2 regions of the Vogesella lacus genome follow, and region 2 is predicted to be linked to the other one. Evidence: predicted binding sites of a transcription regulator. Region 2 holds the regulator's gene; the other holds the start of a gene.
What was found. The regulator HrcA, encoded in region 2, represses chaperone genes, less so after heat shock. The targets are predictions, from matches to a motif close to ATTAGCACTCGNNNNNNNCGAGTGCTAAT.
Positions count from the first base shown of each region.

Region 1: a site for HrcA is predicted at 2,455-2,483, ahead of rpoH (RNA polymerase sigma factor RpoH). Genes of this name have one in related genera too.

Region 1 is NZ_CEETQT010000004.1:347,072-351,246, forward strand. Features, by position in the region: gene ACZ9W6_RS07400 (PglL family O-oligosaccharyltransferase) at 1-1,511, shown strand, start outside; gene rpoH (RNA polymerase sigma factor RpoH) at 1,560-2,420, opposite strand; gene ftsX (permease-like cell division protein FtsX) at 2,538-3,446, opposite strand; gene ftsE (cell division ATP-binding protein FtsE) at 3,443-4,096, opposite strand; gene ftsY (signal recognition particle-docking protein FtsY) at 4,135-4,175, opposite strand, start outside.
Region 2 is NZ_CEETQT010000003.1:204,433-208,607, reverse strand. Features, by position in the region: gene dnaX (DNA polymerase III subunit gamma/tau) at 1-917, opposite strand, end outside; gene mltB (lytic murein transglycosylase B) at 971-2,002, opposite strand; gene hrcA (heat-inducible transcriptional repressor HrcA) at 2,093-3,109, opposite strand; gene recA (recombinase RecA) at 3,350-4,175, shown strand, end outside.

The sequences.
Region 1 (4,175 bases), on a different contig from region 2:
TGCAGCCGCAACTGGTGGCCATCATGTTCCCGGGCATGAATTACGCGGTGGCACTGTCCTTTCTGGCTTTGGCAATGCTGGCCATCGCGTTGGCCAGCCTGCGAGAGGAAATCGGCGAAGAATTACTACTTGTCTATCTCTGTTGGGGGCTGGTTATCGGTGCGCTGTTGCAATCGCTGATCGGCATCATCCAGTGGAGTGGCCTGGTCCAGTCTTTGGGCGGGCTACTCTTTTATGACAGCGCGCATCCGACCAGTAATATCTTTGGCCATATCGGGCAACGTAACCAATACGCACATTATCTGAGCTGGGGCATGGTTGCCGTGGCATGGTTGGCAGCAATCGGCCGACTCGGACGCGTGATGGCGATTGCTCTACTGTTATGGCTGGGCTTTTCTGTGGCGATTGCAGGCTCGCGCACGGCCCTGCTTTATATCGTGATCATCTTGGGGGTGTCAGCGATCTGGCACTGGCGATTCAGAGAAAATACGACACGACAGGCATTATTATGGCTGACTCTGGCGGCTTTGGCCTTGTTCGCCATGCAGTTTGCCCAGCCGCTATGGCAGTGGTTGTTTGCCGACGGCGGCACGCATGGGGCAAGCGGTATCCAGCGTCTTGCGGCCAACTCTGATGGAATGGGGGCAAGAAGACTGGCGGAGTGGCATAAGGCGTGGTTGAGTTTTGTCCACGCGCCGCTGTTCGGCATTGGCTGGTCGCAGTTTGCCGCCGAGAGTGTGCGTTTGCAGTTGATGCCGATTTTTGCCGATAGTGGTGTCAATAGCGGGCTGTTTACCAATTCGCACAACCTGCCGCTGAATTTGCTGGCTGAAATGGGGGCTATCGGCTTTGCCGTGTTTGCTCTGGGCTTGCTCTGGGTATTGCTGCCATTCTTTGGTAAGCAAGCCAAGCCTCATCATCAGCTCGCCTTGCTGCTTTTGGGGATCTCGCTGACACACAGCATGCTGGAATACCCGCTGTGGTATCTGTATTTTCCTGCGGTACTGACAATCGCTCTGGCGCTGGCGCCGGGTAATCCGAGCGTTGAGGTCTCTTGCCCGCGCTTGCTGCAAGGTGTTGCCGTATTGATGCTGTTTCTGTCGGTCTACGGCAGTATCCGTTACGTTAATCTTCAGGACTTGTATCAGCCGAGCCAGCCCGAAGAGCAGCAGGCCTTGCTGGAGATCGCCGGCAAGGAGCCTTTGTTTGCCTTTCATGCAATGGCAATGCTGGATGATGTGGTGAGGCCATCGGCACAAACGCCGCCTGAGCAGCGACAGTGGATTGCGCAGATGGTCCGAATGCGGCCGTATCCGGATGTCTTGCGTAAGGAAGCGCAGTTTCTGGCACTAGAGGGCAAGCAACGCGAAGCCGCCTTGACCATGCAGATGGCACTGGCCTCGTTTCCGACTTACGCACAATTCTTCAGTCGTGCTCTGGCTACCAGCGAGCCGGCCTGGGCGAGTCTGCAATTGCAGGTTGAGCATTTCCGGCAAACCAGTGGTAACTGAATAAAAAAAGACCGCCAGCGGCGGTCTTTTTTTTCGGCAGTAGCGGCATCAGGCGTCGATGACTGCGCCGGCACTCAGTGCCAGCTTCATTTTACCCAGTGCCTTGGCCTCGATCTGGCGAATGCGCTCGGCAGACACGCCAAACTCGGCAGCCAGATCATGCAAGGTAGCACCACCATCATCGGCCAACCAGCGGGCCTCGATGATGCGGCGGCTGCGTGGATCCAGCGTGGCAAGCGCATCCAGCAGACCATCGCTTTGCAGATGATCGAAAGCGCGACGCTCCAGTGTGACGGTGGGTTCGTTATGCGCGTCAGCCAGCCAGTCAATCGGCGCGTAACCATCTTCGTCATTGTCATCGGCGAGCAGGGCAATATCCTGGCCGCTCATCCGCGTTTCCATCTCGAGCACTTCTTCAGGCTTGACACCCAGATCGGCAGCGATCTCCTGAGCTTCGGCATCGCTGAGGGCGGCAAAGCTTTTCTTCATGCTGCGCAGATTGAAGAACAATTTGCGCTGTGGCTTGGTGGTGGCAATGCGGACCAGACGCCAGTTGCGCAGGATGAACTCGTGCATCTCGGCCTTGATCCAGTGCACGGCAAAAGAGAACAGGCGCACGCCGCGATTCGGCTCGAAGCGCTTGACGGCCTTCATCAGCCCGATATTGCCTTCCTGGATCAGGTCAGCCTGTGGCAGGCCATAACCGGAATAACCGCGAGCGATGGAAACCACAACACGAAGGTGAGACATCACCAAGCGCTTCGCCGCATCCAGATCACCGTGTTGCTGGTGACGGCTGGCAAGCTCGAACTCTTCTTCCGGTGTCAGCATCGGGACGCTGTTAACGGTCTGGATGTAATGCTCCAGACTGCCATTGGAAGACAATACGGGCAGGGCAATAGTGGACATGGATACTCTGACCTCCTACAGAAGACGGCTTTATCTTAGCACTCGTGTATTGAGAGTGCCAGAAGGCCAAAAGTTTCGCCAATCGCCATTGTTAATGAATGTGATTGGCGAAAACTCTTAACTTGGGCGAACGCGTCGCAAATGACTATCAGCAGCCAGGCGTGCGCCAAAGATGCTGAGTAGTATGGAAATGCCGAGAAGTTGCAGCAGTTGGACCAAGTCCAGTGGCAGCAGTCTGGCGCTAATGCCGTACAGCGACGAGAACTCGAGCAGCGCAGGGTTGGCCGCATGAGTCAGCCAGCTGGTGAGCGCCCAGCACAACAGGCCAGCGAACAGTCCTTGCCAGGCTGCGTGGTGCAGGAAGGGGCGGCGAATAAAGCTGTCAGTGGCACCGATGAGCTTGGAGACAGCGATTTCTTCCTGTCGCGACAAGATCTGCATGCGGATGGTGTTGTGATTGATCAGCACCATGGCGACGGCAAAGACGGCGGCCAACAGCCAGGTCAGCTGTTCCAGCAGGCTGACGAGGGCATGCAGCTTGCGCGCCCATAGGCCATCAAATTGTGCGAGTTCGACCATAGGCAGGCCCGACAGTTCTTTCTGCAGCAGATCAAGGCTATCGGGCTCCAGTGCCTTCGGCGTCACCACAAAGGCGTGTGGCAGCGGATTATTGCCCAAGCCTTCGCTGATTGCCGTCAGGCCGCTCTGCTGTTCAAGCTGCTGCAAGGCGCGACTTTTGTCGATGAACTCGAAGTTTGCCACTTTCGGATGACTTTTCAGGCTGCTTTCGACCGCAGCCAGATCGGCGGCCTCGCTGGACAACTCCATGAACAGCGTGATCTGCGGTGTGGTATTCAGCTGACCCAGCCATTGCTGCGAGCTGTTGACCATCAGGTATAAGGAGCAGGGCAGTGCCAGTGCCACGGCCAGCATCAGCAGATTGAGCAGATTGCCTACTGGCTGGCGCAGCATGCGTTGCAGCGCGCGTGAGGCACTTTGCCAGTGCAGGTAGAAATAATGTTTCATGCGGCAAATTGTCCTTCACGCAGGCGGATGATGCGGCGACCGTAGTCTTCCATCAGCGTCTCGTCATGAGCGGAAATCATGACGGTCACACCGACCTGATGGAATGACTTGAACAGCTCCATGATGTCCAGCGCATAGGCGCGATCAAGGTTGGCTGAAGGCTCGTCGGCCAGCAGGATGCTCGGACGATGCACGACGGCGCGCGCGATGCACAGACGTTGCTGCTCACCACCTGACAGACGAATCGGCATGACTTTTTCCTTGCCGGCGAGGCCAACCTTGTCGAGTGCCGCACGCACGCGGCGCAAGGCATCGCGGCGATCGAAGCCGATGATGTCCAGCGGCAGCATGACGTTATCCAGCACCGAGCGGTCGAACAGTATTTTGTGGTCCTGAAAGACAATGCCGATATGCTGTCTGACATAAGGCAGCTGGCTTGAACGCAGCTTGCTCAGGTTCTGGTTGTTGACAAAAACCTGGCCGGATGTGGCGCGTTCAATACCGGAAATCAGTTTCAGCAAGGTACTCTTGCCGGCACCGGAGTGGCCGGCAAGGAAAACCATTTCACCGTCGTCAACCGAGAAGCTGAGATTCTTCAGCGCCTCGTGACCACCGGGATAGCGTTTGGTTACCTGGTCGAATCGAATCATGCAAACAGGACTCCGCAAGGGTTCAAGGTTGGCCGCAATCAGTCCAGCAGGGCATCGACAAAGTCGCGCGCGACAAACG
Region 2 (4,175 bases):
TCGTCCTCGGCAATCGCTGCCGGCACCGTCTGCGCCAGCGCAATCTGGTGCAAGAGATTGGCCAGCTCGGCCAGCGCATTGTCAAAACCGATGCCGCGTGCGGCCAAGGTTTCGACCTCGTCGATCAGCCGGGCGCCATCAGCGGCCGCCAGCGCTGCCAGCAAGGCAAACAGATAACGTTTGTCGACCGCACCCAGCATGGCGCGCACGCCGTCTTCCTTCACTTCGCCAAGGCCATAGGCAATTGCCTGATCCAGCAAGGACTGCGCATCACGCATCGAACCAGCCGCCGCACGGCCAAGCAAGGCCAGCGCGCCGCTTTCGTAGGGCACGCCTTCGACATCGAGCATATGCGCAAGATGGCTGGCCACCTGCTGCGGCGTCATATTGCGCAGCGAGAATTGCAGACAACGACTGAGCACCGTTACCGGCACTTTTTGCGGGTCGGTGGTGGCAAGGATGAACTTGACGTGGGCAGGCGGCTCTTCGAGGGTCTTCAGCATCGCATTGAAGGCACTTTTGGACAGCATGTGCACTTCGTCGATGATGTAGACCTTGTAGCGGCCCATGGTCGGCGTGTACTGGGCGTTTTCCAGTACCTCGCGGATATTGTCGATGCCGGTATTGGACGCGGCGTCGATCTCGAGCAGATCGACAAAGCGACCGCCGTCAATCTGGGTACACGCCTGGCAGACGCCACACGGCTCGGCCGTCGGCCCCTGCTCGCAATTGAGGCTCTTGGCCAGAATGCGGGCGATGGTAGTCTTGCCGACACCACGCGTACCGGTCAGCAGGTAGGCGTGATGCAGGCGTGATTCTTTCAGCGCATTGGACAGCGCCCGGATTACATGCTCCTGACCAACCAGGTCAGCAAAGCGTTTCGGGCGCCACTTGCGGGCGAGCACTTGATAAGTCATGGCGGCGATTCTAGCAGCTTGTGCCGCCTTGTGGCAGGCACAAGCTGGTCAGTTCACGGGGCCAAAGGTGCCGGCGCAAACTTGGCCTGCAGATAACGCGCGCGGATTTCCTGCGACATTTCGTGCGCCACCATCGCATACAGCGTGCTCTTGTTGTAGCGCGTGGTGGCGTAGAAATTGTTCAGGCCCAGCCAGTAACGGGTGATGCCTGGCGAGACCTCCAGCGGCACCAGCACGGCCAGCGCCTTGTCGCTGACGTCGGCCAGCGGCACCACACCACGGGCTTTCAGCTCTTTCACCGTGTAATGCAGGTTGAACTTGTCCTTGTTCAGCGCCTCGATGTCGGCCTGTGGTGTGACCTCGGCCGGAATCACCACATCGTCGCCTTTCAGCCAGCCATGCAGCTGGAAGTAGCTGGCGACACTGCCAATGGCGTCGGCCGGGTTATTCCAGATATCGCGATGGCCATCGCCATCGAAATCGACTGCCCACTTCAGGAAGCTGGACGGCATGAACTGCGGAATGCCCATCGCGCCGGCGTAGCTGCCCTTCAGTGTCAGCGCATTGATGTTTTCCTCGCGGGCGAGGCGGAAAAACGCCGTCAGCTCGTCACGGAAAAACGCGGCGCGGCGCGGGTAGTCAAAGGCCAGCGTCGACAAGGCATCGGCCAGACGGAAGCTGCCGGTCACCTGGCCATAGCGCGTCTCGATGCCGATGATGGCCACCACCATCTCGGGCGGCACACAATAAACCTGCTCGGCACGCTCCAGCGTGGCGGCGTGCTGCTGCCAGAACGCTACGCCCTGGTTGATGGTCTTGTCGGTGAAAAAACTCTGGCGAAACTGGTACCACGGCCGCGCGGTCGAGGGGCGGTCCATGATCTGGATGATATTGGGCTTGAGTTCGACATTGGCGAACACCGCCTCCATCTCGGCACGGTTCAGCTGGCCGCCGGCGACTTGTTCGTCGATATAGCGCTGCACATCGGCGCGAGCAAGAAAGCCGGCATCCGCCAGCGCCGGCATGGCGGCGAGGCCGGCCATGACGGTGCAGGCACCAGCAACAAAACGGGAAAATCGGGACATGCCGTCTCCAGGTCAATGATTAAAGTTGGCCGCAAGGCAGCAGATTCGGTGGCAGCTTAACGCAAATGGCGGGCGGCAATAAAACCGGGGCTAATCCTGATAGCTGAGCGCGCCCGACAGCAGCCGCGCGGTGATGTCGACAATCGGAATCACCCGCTCGTAGGCCATGCGCGTCGGGCCGATGACACCGAGAGTGCCGACCAGCTGGCCGTTGCGGTGATACGGCGCAGTCACCACGCTGCAATCGCCAAGCGTCATGACACCGGACTCCTCGCCGATGAAAAGGTTCACCCCCTGCGCACCGCGGCTTTGCTCCAGCAGGCGCATCAGCTCGGTCTTGCGCTGGAAGGTATCAAACAGCTCGCGCAGGCGCTGCAGGTCGTGACTGAAGTCATGCACATGCAAGAGATGGCTCTCGCCGGCAATCACCACCTCGTCCTCGCCCAGCTGCTGCTGGCTGATGCGCAGCGCCGCCGTCATCAGCGCGCTGATATCGCCCTGCAAGCTGGACAACTCCTGCTCCATGCGAGCCAGCACCTCGGCCAAGGCCTGGCCGGCGTAGTGCTCGTTGAGGAAGTTGGCCGCAGCTATCAGCTCGTGGCTTTCGTAGTCACGCGGGGTGTGAAACAGGTGGTTCTGCACATCACCGTCCAGCGTTACCAGAATCATCAGCACGCGGCGCTCGGACAGGCGCAAGAATTCGATCTGGCGAAACGCACCGTCGGCACGCTGTGGCGTCAGTACCACGGCGGCAAACTGGGTGAGATCGGCCAGCATTTGCGAGGCGGTCTGCAGCATGCGCTGCGGGCTGTCCGGCTGCATCGCATGCTGCATGCCATGCAGGGTCGCCTCATCCAGCTGGCCTATGGTCAGCAGGCGATCGACAAACAGCCGGTAGCCCTGCGGCGTCGGCACCCGCCCGGCCGAGGTGTGCGGCGAGGCGATCAGGCCCTGTTGCTCGAGATCGGCCAACATATTGCGGATCGAGGCCGGCGACAGCTCCAGCCCCGACACGGTCGCCAGTGTTCTGGATGGCACCGGCTGGCCGTCGGCGATATAACGCTCGACCAGCACTTTCAGCAAAAATTGTGTGCGTTCGTTCAGCATATTGTTCATTCTGTCATGGCTGGCGGTTGCTTCATAGCCGGCACGCCTGCCGGCATTCGGCATTTATGCAACGTTGGCCGCAAGGCGGTTTGTGCGATAATCCGCGGATTCACAACAGGATATGTGTACGCCAGCCACAAGCTGCAAGGCCGTCCGGCAAATTAGATTTGGCAGGCCACCTGAAAACGTACATAATCAAATTCATCCTGAACATTACCGGTTTACCGATACGGAGCAAGCATGGCAGAACGCACCGAAGACAAGAGCAAGGCCCTCGCGGCCGCCCTGGCCCAGATCGAAAAGCAGTTCGGCAAGGGCTCGATCATGCGCATGAGCGACAACCAGGTGCATGACAACCTGCAGGTGATCAGCACCGGCTCGCTCGGCCTTGACCTCGCCCTAGGCGTAGGCGGCCTGCCACGCGGCCGTGTCGTCGAGATCTACGGCCCGGAATCGTCCGGTAAAACTACCCTGTGTCTGCAGGTGGTGGCCGAAGCGCAAAAACTGGGCGGCACTTGCGCCTATATCGACGCCGAAAACGCGCTCGATCCGTCCTACGCGCAAAAGCTGGGCGTCAAGGTTGACGAGATGCTGATCTCCCAGCCGGACACCGGCGAACAGGCGCTCGAAATCGCCGACATGCTGGTTCGCTCCGGCGGCGTGGACATCATCGTGGTCGACTCGGTGGCCGCGCTGGTGCCTAAGGCCGAAATCGAAGGCGAAATGGGCGACAACCACGTCGGCCTGCACGCCCGCCTGATGAGCCAGGCGCTGCGCAAGCTGACCGGCAATATCAAGCGCACCAACACCCTGGTGATCTTCATCAACCAGATCCGCATGAAGATCGGCGTGATGTTCGGCAGCCCTGAAACCACCACCGGCGGTAATGCGCTGAAGTTCTACGCCTCGGTGCGTATGGATATCCGCCGTATCGGCGGCATCAAGAAGGGCGACGAGGTCATCGGCAACGAAACCCGCGTCAAGGTGGTGAAGAACAAGGTATCGCCACCGTTCCGCGAAGCCATCTTCGATATTTTCTACGGCGAAGGTATCAGCCGCGAAGGCG